Regions from separate parts of the Shewanella sp. 6_MG-2023 genome, predicted to be linked through region 3. Evidence: riboswitches for the same ligand, from Rfam matches in the RefSeq annotation. Region 3 holds a riboswitch; each other region holds the start of a gene.
What was found. Region 3 has a riboswitch for cobalamin ahead of Q4533_RS15960 (TonB-dependent receptor). Riboswitches for the same ligand answer to the same signal wherever they lie in the genome.
Positions count from the first base shown of each region.

Region 1: linked by a shared signal. The riboswitch ahead of Q4533_RS07715 (ABC transporter ATP-binding protein) and the one ahead of Q4533_RS15960 (TonB-dependent receptor) in region 3 are both predicted to bind cobalamin.
Region 2: linked by a shared signal. The riboswitch ahead of Q4533_RS15185 (TonB-dependent receptor) and the one ahead of Q4533_RS15960 (TonB-dependent receptor) in region 3 are both predicted to bind cobalamin.

Region 1 covers NZ_JAUOQU010000010.1:7,550-12,736, reverse strand. The annotation lists gene cobT (nicotinate-nucleotide--dimethylbenzimidazole phosphoribosyltransferase) at 1-792, opposite strand, end outside; gene Q4533_RS07720 (iron ABC transporter permease) at 817-1,914, opposite strand; gene Q4533_RS07715 (ABC transporter ATP-binding protein) at 1,956-2,843, opposite strand; cobalamin riboswitch at 2,961-3,133, opposite strand; gene Q4533_RS07710 (histidine phosphatase family protein) at 3,272-3,973, opposite strand; gene metH (methionine synthase) at 4,271-5,187, shown strand, end outside.
Region 2 covers NZ_JAUOQU010000027.1:29,630-34,816, forward strand. The annotation lists gene Q4533_RS15180 (HDOD domain-containing protein) at 1-194, opposite strand, end outside; gene Q4533_RS15185 (TonB-dependent receptor) at 411-2,396, opposite strand; cobalamin riboswitch at 2,529-2,748, opposite strand; gene Q4533_RS15190 (hypothetical protein) at 2,964-3,548, opposite strand; gene Q4533_RS15195 (DUF3622 domain-containing protein) at 3,724-4,062, opposite strand; gene Q4533_RS15200 (U32 family peptidase) at 4,142-5,187, opposite strand, start outside.
Region 3 covers NZ_JAUOQU010000030.1:17,149-22,335, reverse strand. The annotation lists gene Q4533_RS15965 (ABC transporter ATP-binding protein) at 1-27, opposite strand, end outside; gene Q4533_RS15960 (TonB-dependent receptor) at 84-1,907, opposite strand; cobalamin riboswitch at 2,026-2,192, opposite strand; gene cobS (adenosylcobinamide-GDP ribazoletransferase) at 3,101-3,874, opposite strand; gene Q4533_RS15950 (hypothetical protein) at 4,721-4,999, shown strand.

The sequences.
Region 1 (5,187 bases), on a different contig from region 3:
CAGCATCTTTTTCTCAGCGGCCGCTAAAATAGCGCCTGTCATTTGCACAATTTCAAAGCCGCCAACACAGGCAAGTACATTAACCGGATCGGTAAATTTACTTCTATGCAGGTTAAGCGCTACACCCAATAACTCGGTTTTAAGAGCAAAGGCTCTATCATCAATCCCCGTACCTCGGCCGACACACTCTTTAATATCTAAGCCTAATAATGCGGCCATAATCGCCGCAGCTGACGAGGTATTGCCAATGCCCATTTCACCAAGCGCAATCAGGTTACAACCTGAATCATAGTGACGTTGCACCACTTCACTTGCATAGCTAAAGCCATCTTTAACCGCTAATAAACTCATGGCCGCTTTTTGATGAATTGCTTGAGTGCCATTGCCTAAACGATGCTGAGTAATACGAGGGTCATCAACTGGCTGCAACATGCCGCAATCAATCACTTCAAGGTTTAAACCCATTTGACGGCAAAAGACATTAATCGCAGCGCCGCCATTGGCAAAGTTAGCCACCATTTGTTGAGTAACTTCACTGGGGGCAATCGATACCCCATGAGCAGCAATACCATGATCGCCAGCAAACACCAACATAGCAGGCTTATTAATACTCAACTTATGCCTAATATTGTACTTTGGTTTCATATTAGCTTGTGGCGTTAGTTGCACTTGCGCAATCTGCATTGCTAGCGTTTCGAGTAACCCTAGCGCCCCTAGCGGCTTAGTTTTCTGATTAATTTTATGCTGTATTTGATCATCAAATTTATGACTAACTGGATCTACCGCAAACATCCCTTACTCTCCAAAACTGCAATCTCATCGACGATGACGTAATACAAAAAGAAAAAATACACTACCAATTGCGGCAGTGATAATACCTACCGGCAACTCTTGGTTGCCTAATAAACAACGGGCTAATACATCAATCCATACCATAAATATGCCGCCGACTAATGCCGTCATCATAATAGGTTGTTGCCCAGGATAGAGCAGCCGCACGGTATGAGGGATCATCAAGCCAACAAAGCCAATGCCGCCGCAACTTGCCACCAGCGTGGCGGTAATTAATGAACACAAAATAAGCATTGCTAAGCGAATTTTGGCGACGTTAACCCCTAAGGAGTGCGCCGTTTCATCCCCCGCTTGAATGGCTAATACCTGACGCTTAAAAGCTAAAATAATTAATATGCTGCAAACTACCACCACAGATGGGATAACCAGGCCTGCCCAGCTAGCTTTAGCAAAGCTGCCCAAACTCCAAAATAATACTGAAGCCGCCGCTTGAGGGCTTGAAAAATACAGTACCAAACTGGTTAGCGCGCCGAACATGAAAGAGGTGGCCACCCCAGACAATAGCATCCGCTCAACTTGGCTAGCACGACCAAAACCAGATAAACCTAATACCAACAGCACAGATAAACTCGAACCAATAAAAGCGCCAATTGGTAAACTAATGGATGACCAAGACCACCAGGCATCATTACTGAATAAGCCTGAACGTAAAATGGCATTGGCAAGATGACCAGAAGACTCTGCTAACCATTGCAGCACTAAGCCTTGGCTGCCAAAAAAGCTCAGCACTAATACCGCCCCAAATGACGCCCCAGAGCTAATACCAAATAAATAGGGATCCGCCAACGGGTTACGTGTCACCGTTTGCAATACACTGCCCGCAAGCGCCAAACCTGCGCCTGCCACAAAGGCTAAAATAATTCTTGGAAAACGCAGCTCAAACACAATCCGCTGCGTTAGTGAATCTGTTTCACCTGTACCTAATGCCAAATTAGCAAACAAGCTAACGACCTGTTCAAAACTGATATTAGCAGCGCCGAAACTTGCCGCGGCGATTGGAGTAACTAAGGTCACTATGGCAGTAACAAACAGCAGTAGCTTATGCTTAAAACTTAAACTCATCTGCTTTGCTAGCTTCACTGATTGTGTGGCATCAATGGCTGTCATTTATCGCCCTGCCCGTGGTTTGATTGGCCATGTTTTTGTTCAGAGCTTGGATATGCGTTTTGCTGCGAGCTTTGACAAGTGTTTTGATTAGCATTGTCATAATGACTTTGATAACCATAAAAGTAGGTAATTAACGGTTTACCGTGCTGTGGGTGACTTGATATTTGGCAGCAAACATCAAACACGTTCCCCAAAATGGTTTCTGTTAATACTTCATCAGGTAAACCTTGAGCGATGCACTTTCCTTGATCAAGTAACAGCAATCTATCGCACATTGCGCTGGCTAAATTAAGATCGTGAATAGAGGCAATCACGCTAATGCCAAGTTGCCTAACCAACTCAAGAATTTGGATTTGATAGCGAATATCTAAATGATTAGTCGGCTCATCAAGGATCAATAACTGCGGCTTTTGCACGATAGCCCGTGCAATTAATGCCCGCTGTTTTTCACCGCCAGATAACTGCTCATATTGCTGCAAGGCTTTGTGCTCAAGACCCACTTTAGCCAGCGCCTTGGCAATATCATCTGCATCTGCTTGGGTATTGGTTTCAAAAAGTCCTTTATGGGGCGTTAAGCCCATAGAAACCAGTTGATGGGTGGTCATATCAAAATAATGGGGTGACTCTTGCTGCACTACGGCAACCTTAGTGGCCAATTGTTTATGAGAAAAACCATTAATATTGTCGCCAAATAAGCTGATTTTGCCAGCATCAGGGGTGATATAGCGATACAAGCAGCGCAGTAAGCTGGATTTACCCGCACCATTAGGGCCAATAAGCCCTAGCATTTCACCACGTTGCAAGGCAAAACTGACTTGAGAAAGGATCTCATTGTCTGCAACTGACCAGCTTAGCTGATCAACTGTTAATGCCGCAGTAGTCAAGATACTACCCCTGCGGTTATCCAAGAGGCATGTTTAGCCACATCAGGGGTTTTAATACTGATCACGATACAAACTCCGCCTGAGTTACCCGCTCAAGTTGTTGTTAGGTGCTGCTAATTCAGCAAGAAAAACTAAGCTAGGTATCTGACTTAATGGCATTCATTAATCACTTATCTTACAAGTGATGAGATGCTATTTTACAGTTGCGGGTACAGTTCGAGCTAAACAGCATTTAGGCTAGTTCTCGATTCCCTACTCATTTAGCGAACCGCTTGATACTGGTGTTGCTTAAAGCATTTCACACAAGCACTCAACTGCAGCTAAATTGACTTAATTTGAAATTTTATTGCACTTAATAAATGCGGCTTATATTGTACGGTATATCTGCCTAAGTGAAGTTAGTTTTTTCTGCTAATTTTAGGCTAAAACTAATTATTCCAGTTTAAACGATAGACGGGTTTAGTCGATTTATCATCAGCTTCAGGCCAAAACACATCAATGGTTACCGTCGCGGCATAATCTATATTCAGTTGTCCATATAGCCCTTTACAGCGCTCAAGCCCTAACACCAAAGCGATAATATGACGGATAACTCCACCGTGAGTCACTACCAGAGCAGTGGCTGATGCTGTTGCCTTAGCACTATTAGCCTCAGCAGTATGAGCTTCAGCCAAGTTGTAAGCTTGCAAGGTTATTTGCGCAAAAGCCTGCGCCACCCTTTGTTCAAATTCAGCCATGGGCTCAGCTTGGGGCGCGCCATGCTCCCAAGGGTTATCCCAATAGGCATCTAACGCTTTAGCGCTATGCTGATAAAGCTCTGCAAAGCTTTTTCCGTCCCACAAGCCAAAATCAATTTCCTGTAATTGAGACATTATCTCAACCTGTAAAGCTAAATCAGCACTCACTTGGTTTAACTGCTGCGCTAATTCAGCGGCAAACGCATGGCAGCGCACCAAAGGCGAACTGTATAGCTGCAGTGATGGCAAACAACCTAATAGCCCTAGCTTAGCCGCACTCTGGTGCATGTTCGTTAGCCCCAAATCAGTTAGCGCCACATCGGTTTTACCCCGCAAAATACTGTCGCCCTCACATTGGCCATGGCGTAACAATATTATCTTAGCTTGCTTCATCTAAGGAGACTCCATCGGCCGTTTCAATTGGCTTATGTTTTTAGTGTGAGCAATGGGCTTGCTCTTACAATCTATTTAAACGTATTATGGACGTCTATACGTTTAAATGTCCAAACAAAATATTTTAAGATGAATTTTATTACAGGGAATTTCGCATTATTCTGCCCTATAAAAGCATAAATAAAGGTATGCTTATTTCATCTAAAACCGTTAACACAATCCACTAACTACTTAAGTTAGCGTGTTATTTAACGCTCGATTAAGTGATTAGCATAAAAGCAATTAAGGTAATACGTTATGGCGAAGTCGACTTCCTACAGTCAGGTACTTGAACAACTTACAAATACGCTAAAACAGCGCATAGTTATCCTCGATGGTGCCATGGGCACAATGATTCAAGACTACAAACTGGAAGAAGCCGACTATCGTGGTGAGCGTTTTAAAGACTGGCACTGTGACGTAAAAGGCAACAACGACATGTTGGTGCTAAGCCAACGCCAAATCATTAAAGATATCCACACTAAATACCTGTTAGCGGGTGCTGACATTATTGAAACCAATACCTTTAATGCCACCACGATTGCTATGGCCGATTACGACATGCAGTCGTTGTCAGCAGAAATTAACCTTGAAGGCGCCAAAGTTGCCCGTGAAGCCGCTGATGACGTTACTGCGCAAACGGGTATTAAACGCTATGTTGCAGGGGTGCTTGGGCCAACCAACCGCACTTGCTCTATCAGCCCAGATGTTAATGACCCAAGCTTTCGTAACGTCAGCTTTGACGAGTTAGTCGAAGCCTATGTTGAGTCAACCACCGCATTAATTAACGGCGGCGCTGATATCATCATGGTCGAAACCATCTTTGATACCCTCAACGCCAAAGCCGCATTATTTGCCATCGAATTAGTGTTTGATCAAATTGGTGATCGGCTACCTGTAATGATTTCAGGCACCATTACTGATGCTTCAGGTCGTACCCTAACAGGGCAAACCACCGAAGGCTTTTACAACTCACTGCGCCATATCAAACCATTATCCATTGGCCTTAACTGCGCCCTTGGCCCAAAAGAGTTGCGTCCCTACGTTGAAGAGTTATCACGGATTGCAGAATGTTATGTTTCTGCCCACCCTAACGCTGGCTTACCTAATGAGTTTGGTGGTTACGATGAAACCCCAGAAGAAATGGCCGAAGTGATCAGTGATTGGGCACGGGA
Region 2 (5,187 bases), on a different contig from region 3:
GTATTACTGCGCCAAAGTAAATGAGCGGCAAGCGCGGGATCGCTGGCAATGATATCGATAATAATGCGGATATCTGCTTCATTAATTAAGGCCTTTTTTAAAGGGATCAAAATACCACGGCGCCCAATGACTTGTTCTTCGTTGCCAATAATAGCTTTTACTTGAGTGAGTACCTGCTGCTCAAGGTAGGTCATAAAGCGATGCTTCCCTGTATAATTCTTCGTTCTCGATTAACGAATTTATCCATAGAAACCCTACAAAGGTCAAGTGATTAATGCTAATTAAGACAAAAAGCCGACAAGTGCTTTGTCGGCTTTAGTATCTTCAGTGTAATTAGCTAGATAACAAGTTATTATCGTCTAAAAATCAGACGCTTCGCTTATTATCTGTTAGTTCATTACAAAGGGATTTTAAAAACGATAACCTAAGGTTAAGCGAATTGAGCGACCATTACCCGAGTAATAACCGCTGCCGCCCCATTCCTCAGGAACATAATAGCCAGCACTGACATATTGCTTATCTAACAAGTTGTCAGCACGTAAACTGGCACTCCACTCATTACGGGTATAGTTAATGGCTAAATTAGCCAATACATAGCTTGATAATTTAGGGTCGATATTGGCATTATCGCCTTCCACATAACGCTCACCAGTATAAATACCTTCAGCGAAGATTTGCCACTGTTGGGCAATATCATAACTCACATACGCACGGGCATTATGCTCCGCAACCCAAGAAAGCGCCTTGCCTTCGTTCTCGCCTTCGGTAAATTCAGCATCAATGTAATCATATGATGCGCCCAGCAACCAATCTGCAGCGATTTGCACATCATAAGCGGCATTAACGCCAAAACGAGTTGAAGCATCAGCATTAACGTTAGCACCGCCGCCCTGTGGACCATCAGTGCGCCCTGCGTCATATACAATTTCATCTTCCAAATCTAAACGGTAAAGGTTTAATTTGAAGGTTTGTGTTGTAGTGGTCCAGTCCCAACCTGCTTCATATGAGCGGCCGGTTTGTGGATCAAGACCAAGGGTGGTAATTGGGGTATAGGCTTGCTCATCCACTTTGGCAAAACGGAAATTATCATTGGCGCGAATATAAAAACGATGCGCAAGGCTTGGACGATAATTTAACCCTAACTCAAATGCATGGGCATCATTATCAAGCTCAACACCATTTGCGTATGATAATTGATCTGTTAAGTCATCTGTCACTTCACTGTAACGCCCACCAACTACATAGGATAATGACTGCGTTAATGGCACTGAGGCTTGCACATAAGCACTGGTCACTTTCTGTTCATTATTACGTTGAATGTAAGCAGTATCAAAATCGGCCTCTCCGATACTTAAATCAACCCCAGCAATAATGTCTAAATCACCATTATCTAGCTGATAATTTGCTGTGGCTTTGGGTGAAAAGCTTAATAAACTTCGCTCGATACGCCCAGCACTGCCCCAAATAAAGTTAGTGGTTAGAGTATCAGAGTAAGTTAAATCAGTGGCCAAAGCCCATTCTTTAGTTAATTGGTACTCATAGCCACTGCGCAGCGCTGTGGTCATTTCATGAACATAATCATCATCGGTAAAAGGTGCGGCCTGAGTTGGATCTTGCAGATACTGCTCCAGTGTTAGCGCACCAGGGGCCTGGCGATCATTATCGAAGTAGCTGGCTTCAACAAAGAAATTTTGTAAATCAGTTTGATATTGCAAACGGCCTAGAATTGAGCCGGTTTCACTGTCGTTATTATCGCGATAGTTATCACTTTGATTGTAACTGCCGGCCAAGTAATAATGCCAAGCGTCATTAATTTTGCCTGAAATATCCCCTTTAGCTTCATAAGTATCAAAGCTGCCAGCACTTAATTGCAGTCCGCCGCCGTCTTTATTAGGCGCTTTAGTGATGATGTTAATCACCCCGCCAACAGCTTGATCGCCATAAAGTACCCCAGCACTACCTGATAATATTTCCACCCGCTCAACTTGATTTAACGGCACTGCATTAATGCTAGGAGCCGCAATATCAATATTGTTTAAGCGGCGACCATCAATCAAAATTAAGGTATTGCTGGCGGCTTGAGACGCTGAAAAACCGCGCATGGCAAAAGTCGTACCTGAGTTGTTATCAGACACTTGAATACCCGCTTGAGAACGTAATAACTCCGTTAAGCTCACCGCACCACTAAGCTGAATATCAGCTTGGTCGATCACATTTACATTCGCTGCAATATTAAGAGGATTTGCATCTTGACGACCAATAACCACAATTTTTTCAACCTCTGCATTGGCAGAATTGTCTGTTGTGGTGTCAGCGTAAACAACTGAGGTTGTTGAAGCAGCTAGACCAAATACTAGGCTTAATGCTGATGCGATTTTTGTTAGATTTGTACCCATTTACCTTTAACTCCTGAAAGGAAAAATGGGGCATATTTGCCGCAGCGCATCGTACTCGTAAATTTATCTGTTAGCGATAAGCCATGATTATTTACAAGCAACGAGCTACATTTCGAGATCTGCCCACCGAAATCTCAAAATCATCTATAGGGCCGGTCTCCGGACTTAGGTTAAAGTAGCAAAGCTACTGACGAACATGAATTTTTAACGTTAAATAGCAGCTTAAATTTCACAGCTACAAGCTTTAACGCACTCAGTCCTCACCATTACCGTTGCGGGGGCAGTACTAGATTTTCACTAGTTTCCCGATTATCCCGTGTCGTACACAGGCACCACTATAAATTGACGATAAATTATATAAATTTTTTGATTGCTACGACTTAAAGCAGCCATATAACAAGCTGATATAGTATAACGTGCTTATGGGGATTTTTGATATAACGAAAATGAATCAATCATATTATTCAACTTATTGAAAAATAGTTTGAATAATATGATTACTCATTAATAGCTCGCTTACTGATAAGCGGATTGTTGATAAACCAATTATTGATAAAAAGAAAATGTCTAGAATCGTAACTGCTTAAAATTCGACATAAATTGACGATGATTGGTCGATTTTAATGGCGCTGAGTTTTTATTAAAAACATCGCCGCGCATAGACTTATGCATAAAGTACAAGTCTTCAACGCCTTTAATTACGGCGTAATAACCTATTTCACCTTGCTGTTTAACTGAGCCACCTTGCTGTAAAAAGTTAGCCATAACGGTACAGCCGATAATGCCGTGATACGCTTCTTGACCACCCATCTGGGTTTTTCCAAGTTGCTCATAAACCACCTCACCTTGGCAGCTGTCTTGGTAGGTGCTAGCAAAATTATTTAAAAATCGCTCAGGCTCGATATTTTCTGCCAAGCCCTCAAAGCCTTGAATACAGAATAAATCAGACCAATTATTTAAACTTTCTCCAGCAGGAACAAACTCAGCTTTATACATATTCCCTTTGCTAGAATTAAATGCCATATTCCAGCCAATAGGCAGCTCAAAAGACACACTTTTGGAAAATATTGATAACTCTCTTTTTGCAGCGTTAGTTGCATCTGCTGATTGATTGGTGGTGCTATTGAGGTAAGACTGTGACTCTTTGGCCATTACTTTATTTCCAGGGCCTAATAACAACAGCCCTGAAAATATTATTGTCGTAAAGCAAGCTTTCATACCTAATTCGTCCTTGGTATTGGTGCTGAAAGGTGAAGTTTGGTTTATTCAAAAATAAATACGGCAAACCTTGTCACCAAGTTGTTGCATTACTGTAATGTTTTAACGCTTAATCTTCAACAACATCTGCGCTATCGGCAGCATCTATTTGCTTAGCATCATCTGATAATGCATCTGCTTCATCGGTTAATGCTTCTGCAGCAATTGCATCTGCAATTGATTTAGCCTTAAGTTGTTTTTCTGTTTTACGTTTATTGCGTTCAGCTTGCGTGGTTAAAAAAGCGGGAAGCTCTTGCTTACCCCAAGCTTCAGCCTCGGCTTCTGATGCAAATCCGTCATGACTTTTAGACACAATAGTCTTAGTTGCAGTCATACGACGAGTGATTTCAGTTTTCCAAGTTGTACCAACTTGTTTTACTCTAAAATCATATTTTTTTGCTTTAGTCATTTTGGGCTTTTTCCTACAAATTTATCGCCACGCATCGCGCGTGATAATGGTTATTGAGTAATAAGATGACATCACCTGATTACTTTACTAATTGATTTGATCCAACGATCATCATTTCACATTTTAGGCAATCGAAAACCAGCTTTAAGCGGTCTTTGCCAATATCGAGCACCATTGGGTCAGCTTTAATGCCTTCAACTTCTTTAGGGCATAAATTAAAGCTGTAACGTAAGCAATGCTTAGTCACCATTAATGGTGCATCGGTTAATAGTTTGTTTTTCTCGTAAGTGTCTTCAATTTGAACCACACCGTGTTGCTCATAAAATTCACGAGACTTATCGTTTGCAACATTAGATAAAAAACTTAAATACTTTTGCGGGAAACGCGCTGACTTATCATGCTCAGCTCGCTGTGGTCGCTGGTAGCCTTTTACTCTGGCGTCATGAAAGGCGGCAATGGCATCTCGCCTTAAACCATTAATCACTGACGCTGGTAAAAACCAACGATTAGCACATTCAATCGTTAACTGCTGTAACTGATAGTCACTGTTACCCAGTTTGCCGAGCTGCGTTCGCAGGCTTGCATCTGCTTTAGCGTAATCTTTCGCCGGCTCTTTTGCCCACTCAAGCTCTACTGTAACGCTATGGGCATGCTTGTCACTGATGGTCAGTGAAATGCCTTGCGGCGTATCAGCCAATACCATATCAACCGCAATGTTACGGCTAGCAGAGTCTTTTGATAGCAAAGCATCAAATTGATGATCGAAGTTTCTAAATAACTCCACACCGACTTTTAAGTCTTTCGACACATCGGTCAGATATAAAGTATTACCATCAGCGCGGTTAACCCTTAAGCCTTTGGTTTTGTTATCAGATAAACGCTGCTTTTGATAACCATCAATAAAGAAGCACAAGCCATCACCGTTATTAAACTCAACGGCTTTACCCGCTTTACTGCTATCGACTTTAATAAAATCGCGGCCAACACTGGTGATAACCCCCACTTTTTCACCAATGTACTTTGGCGAGCTAAAATGCTCAATTTGCTCAGTACGTTGATTAATAAAGTAATCTGTCTTACCGCGGTTAAAGCTTTTTTCAGGATCTGGCGTAAAAGTAAATTCGC
Region 3 (5,187 bases):
TTCTATTGTGTGGTTATTTACTGTCATTAGTATTCCACTTAGGCGTCAATAGCGCTGACGCCTAAGTCTTAGTTAGGACATAATTAGAAAGCTTGGTAACTCAAGCTCACAAAATATTCCATCCCTGGATTGTTGTAGTTGCTGACGGTCATATAGTCATCATCAAGTATGTTGTTGGTTTTCACACGTAGTTGCCATTTGTCGTTAAACCAATATCCCATGCTGACATCGACCCTATGGTAAGCATCAAGGTGTTGGCCGTAACCTGAATAGCGTTTGCCTTGATAGTGATAGCTTACGAGTAGGTCAAAGTGTTCCCATTGATAGCCCACACTATAATCAAACTCGTGCTCACTACGGCCAACAAGTTCTTCATCATTTTTAGTGTCTTTGGCATCTAAATAGGTGTACGAAATCCGGTGGTCTAATTGCCACAGCTTGGTATTTAACGATAACTCTAAGCCTTTTATCTTGGCTTCATTGATGTTGGCAGGTTTCCATATGTAACCATCTTCATCAATCGGTGCCCAAGCAATGAGGTTATTAATATCGTTTTGGAATAAACTGATATAACCTTGAATAGCAGAGCCCCTATAATTAAGGGTTAATTCATAGCTTTCAGAGGTTTCGGAGGATAAATCTGGGTTTCCTGTTCCAGGCCAGTATAAGTCATTAAAAGTAGGTGCTTTAAAGCCTGTGCCTGTGCTTGCCGTTAAGCGCCATTGATCAGAAAAGTTATAGGCTGCACTTAAATTATAAGAAGTTTCATTGTCGATATTTTCAACGTCATCATATCGGACAGCCCCTTCAAATAGAACGTTATGCCATTGGTATTGAGCCAGCGCATAAATTCCCCAAACTTCTCGTTCATTGACAGCATAATCCCCATTTACGGACTCGTTATACCAATCCACTCCGCCGATAACAGTCAGTTCATTAGATGCTTTAAATTGGTTTGTCCAATTTATTTGATCGCGAGTTGTTTCGTATTTTTGTCTCGCGACATCCGGGTTATCACCGCGAAAATTGACATTTGAATCTTGAGATTGACCAATATTTAATTTACTCGTGAGTTGCTCGCCCTGATATTGGGTGCCAACATTCCACAAATAATTGTCAAAATCAGCTTGGTCAGTGCCGCCACTGGCGTAAATATCATCGTGTTCGCTATTACCAGTGTCATATTGTAGACTCCAGCTAATATCCCATTGGTCAGAGATATTTTGCAAACCCGCTACAGTTAATCCTATGCGGTCATAGCCATCATCATCAGCTTCTTCTGGAGCGCCATTATGGATATTATATCCATCTGAACGTTCACTGTTTACTGTGATAGTACTTTGACCATCACCATGTGCCACTCCCGCACCTACAGTGCCTCGTAGATAGTTATTACTACCTAACTCGGTACTGGCAAACCATTCACCACCATTAAGTTGGCGAGTAAATATTTGTATTACGCCGCCAATAGCATCACTGCCCCAAATAGAAGCTCTAGGGCCTTTTATGACTTCTATCCGCTCAATATTTTGTGGAGAAAGGGAGCCAAAATTGACAGCGTTTAGGGGGGCAGATCCAACCCTTAAACCATCAATAAGCACCAATGAATGCCCAGAGCTGGTGCCTCGTATACTCACTGAAGCCGTTTGTCCAGCCCCACCATTTCGAGTCACACTTAAACCTGGTAATGCTTCTAGAACATCAACTACTGATTTGGGATTAAGCACATCAATTTCTTCACGTTCAATGGTATTAATTACCGTAAGTTGTGAGTCTGGTGTGCTCTCAAAACGTGTTCCAGTGACCACGATTGTTTCATGCACTGGGACTGCAGGTGCTGCAGCATTTACACTGTAAGTTTGAAAAATAGCTAATGTGATAGCTGATAAACGCAGTTTAAAACTCATTATTGTTGCCTTGTTATGCTGAGTTTAAAATAGCGGGAGATGCGCTGCTTGTTAATAATTGAGTAACTAGTAGCGAATAGAAAAAATCCAATCTTTCTATGTCTCAAGAAACCCGCTTGAGTACATCGAACAATTAGGTCGGTCTCCTGGCTCACAGCATCTAGAAATACACCTTCCCGATATAAAGTCAGTGGTAAAAAGTATTTCGCTCTGTTTACAGTTGCAGGTACAGCTGTGGGGTCTCACCACATTCCCAAAAATAACACCCTAATTGTATTGATAGTGATAAAGCTTGTTCGCACAACTCATTGTTGTGAACTGTTACTTTACCCATCGATGATGTGGTGGAATATAATCAATTATTGGTAGTTGGAATGTGAAAATGGTCACAGGTTTATTTATATGGACTAAAGTGTGTGACTTTTAACAGTACTTTTGTGGTGAGACTTTATGGGGCGGTTTTTCTTGCTTTAAATATGAGCTATTTTTACTTGTAATAAGATTTAGGTTGAAAATTAATTTTATAATATGTTTAAATTACTGTTAAAAGTAACATATTAAAAATTATTAAGCATTGCTATTATTTGTTGTGAGAGTTGTTTTACGCATATCGTAATAGAGATGTTTAAAACAATATTCACAACATTTGAATGTAACCATAATTGTTTGGTTTATTCTTATTTTGATATCGTTTTTTTCTGCAAGTTAAATGTTATTTGAAGTCATATTTTTATATTGTGGCTTTTTTGATATTTTTTAATATATACTTCCACCCAAAGTATATGGTAAAACTGAGTAATAACTTCATCACTCTTACTTGGTAACCCTGCATTATGAGGTTAGAGGCATCTAACCTCATTTTTTTTGAGGCTAAATTTTCATCACGGAACCTATGTGTAATTTTATACATGATAGGTTGTTTACGCTTAAGTGTGATTGCTAGAATGCAAATGTTAGCAGTGAGACTTTTAAACTAGATAGGAAAGTTAGTTGCTGAGGAACGTGTTTTTATTTTTTAAATAAAGACTCTCTATGAATTAATCAGCAACTGGCTGAAATAAAAATATTAAGTGTTATCACTTTTAAACTAAAGGGTTTTCCATCACCTTAATATTTTTTACTTTAACATGTTAAGTGCACTAATCCTGTCTGGTTTTGATTTGTAATCACTAGTTTCAATAAGTATTAATATACTAATATGTCCAAATAACAAAGCAAATATAAGTTAATAACTCTATTACTTGCTGCGTTGCGCCAAGGGTGTCACCTGTATATCCATTTATTTGTTTTTTCATTAACTTGAGTAATAAAACAAAAGCTATCAACCAAGTTGCTAGTAATAATAAAGTTAAGCTGCTTGGCAGTAAAAGCAATCCAGGGAAACCACATGCAGTTAGTATCAATAATGTGTTGTAGTTGATAGTATTTGATTTTTGTGGTGTTTTGTTTTCCCCTATACGTGCATATTCAAGAAAGAATGGCACCATGCCAGAGATAGCTCTGCTAGCACCATGTGCAGTTATTAATGCGAGCATGACTTGCTGCATACTGAGTAGCTGCAGGCTACTCAGTTTTATTGCAAAGGTTGATATTAATGCAAGTACCCCATAGGTGCCAATCTGGCTATCTTTCATTATTGCTAACTTTCTGCTTTTATCCCAACCTCCACCAAAGCCATCAGCGAGATCGGCCAAGCCATCTTCATGAAAGGCACCGGTTGCAAGGATGAGTATTACCAAAGTCACAACGCACGCAAGGGAATGAGGAACTACTAAGCTAAGTGCAAAGTATACAGCTGCGCCAAAAAAACCTATAAAAAGACCAACCAATGAAAACCAACGACTAGCAGCCGCCACAGTCTTTTCATGAAACATCATGTGATTTGTAAAAGGAAAGCGTGTTAGAAAACTAATGGCTGCAAGAACTTCATTAAATATATTGTTTTTTTTTATGTCTAAGTTACTCATAACTTGTTTTTTCTCTTTAATCTTGTGGGGTTAGTGATAGAGTATTTTAAGATTACTATTTATGGTTTGCATAATGTTACTGAGAACTTGTTAGGGCAAAAGTGGGGGAGAGTAACCACTTTTTCAATATCATTAAATTTTTTTGATTGAATGGATATTTAATATAGTGATTAACTCAAATTAGGTATGAGTAATAGATCACAAGTTTCTTTTTAAGGAAGAAAGACTGTGCTTTTTCACAGCTTTCAACTGCAATGTAATTGAGGTGAACTAATATTGAATACTGTCAACAACATAAAATTTCAATTGGAACTTTTTAACAGCGTCCATTGCTTCCAGCATAGCAGGTTGAGCTAAGTTCTCCACAGCAGGCACGGCTGAACACATCATTTTATATATAATAGGAAGCCTTGCGTTCAAATCCCTATCTCTCCGCCATATTTAAGACGAAAGGCTCATCAGAAATGATGAGCCTTTTTTCGTTTAACTTACTAAAAATATTGAAGATTAATACTATCAATTCAAAACTACTTTATTGTCTAGTGTTTGAAGTGCCTGTTTTATAGTCACTTATCTTCCTTGAGAGGATTGACTCAGTCAATATCCCTGCTTTTCGCATCAGCAGAGCTCCTATTAACGTGTAGCTCACACGTATCTGTTTAGCCACATATTTACGTGATAAAGGCTTTCCTTTTGATGTAAAAGTATCTTTGTTAACCCTAGGCTTTGCTGAAGCCATATTAGCAATATAGGCGCTATATCGATGTAGCAAGTACACTCAAAAAAATCATCAATGCCATAGATCATCAAATCTGTATTAATGACTTTATTCGTTATGTTGATGAAGTGATTAACAGTCTTCGCAGTGAGTTTGAGAAAAACAAGTCGGCCATCAGTACAAAGCCAGCAAGTTTTAGTATCCCCATCAGAGACACTAAGCTGCCACAACACAGTGAAACTTACTCAGTAGCCAAACCACTGCCAGTTATGAGCTTGAATAATGCATTGGCAGCATTTGTTACCTCAAAAGAGAAATCAGGTTTTAGTCCACTACTTATTAACCTGCATCTATTAACCAGCTTGCGCAAAGACCCCGTCACTTCGTTGAGTTGCTGCCCAAAATAGGAAATCGATCATCAAAAAGATACCTAAGCTATTTGCGTTAACGATATTACTTCGGCTGATGCCATGAAGTATCGTGATGAGCTACTCATGCAGGGTTAACGCTATAAAGAATACTTAGCTAGCGTATTTCAGTTTTAATTCGTATGGTCGATGACATAGTAATTGAGTGGAAAAAGAGGCATTAGCAC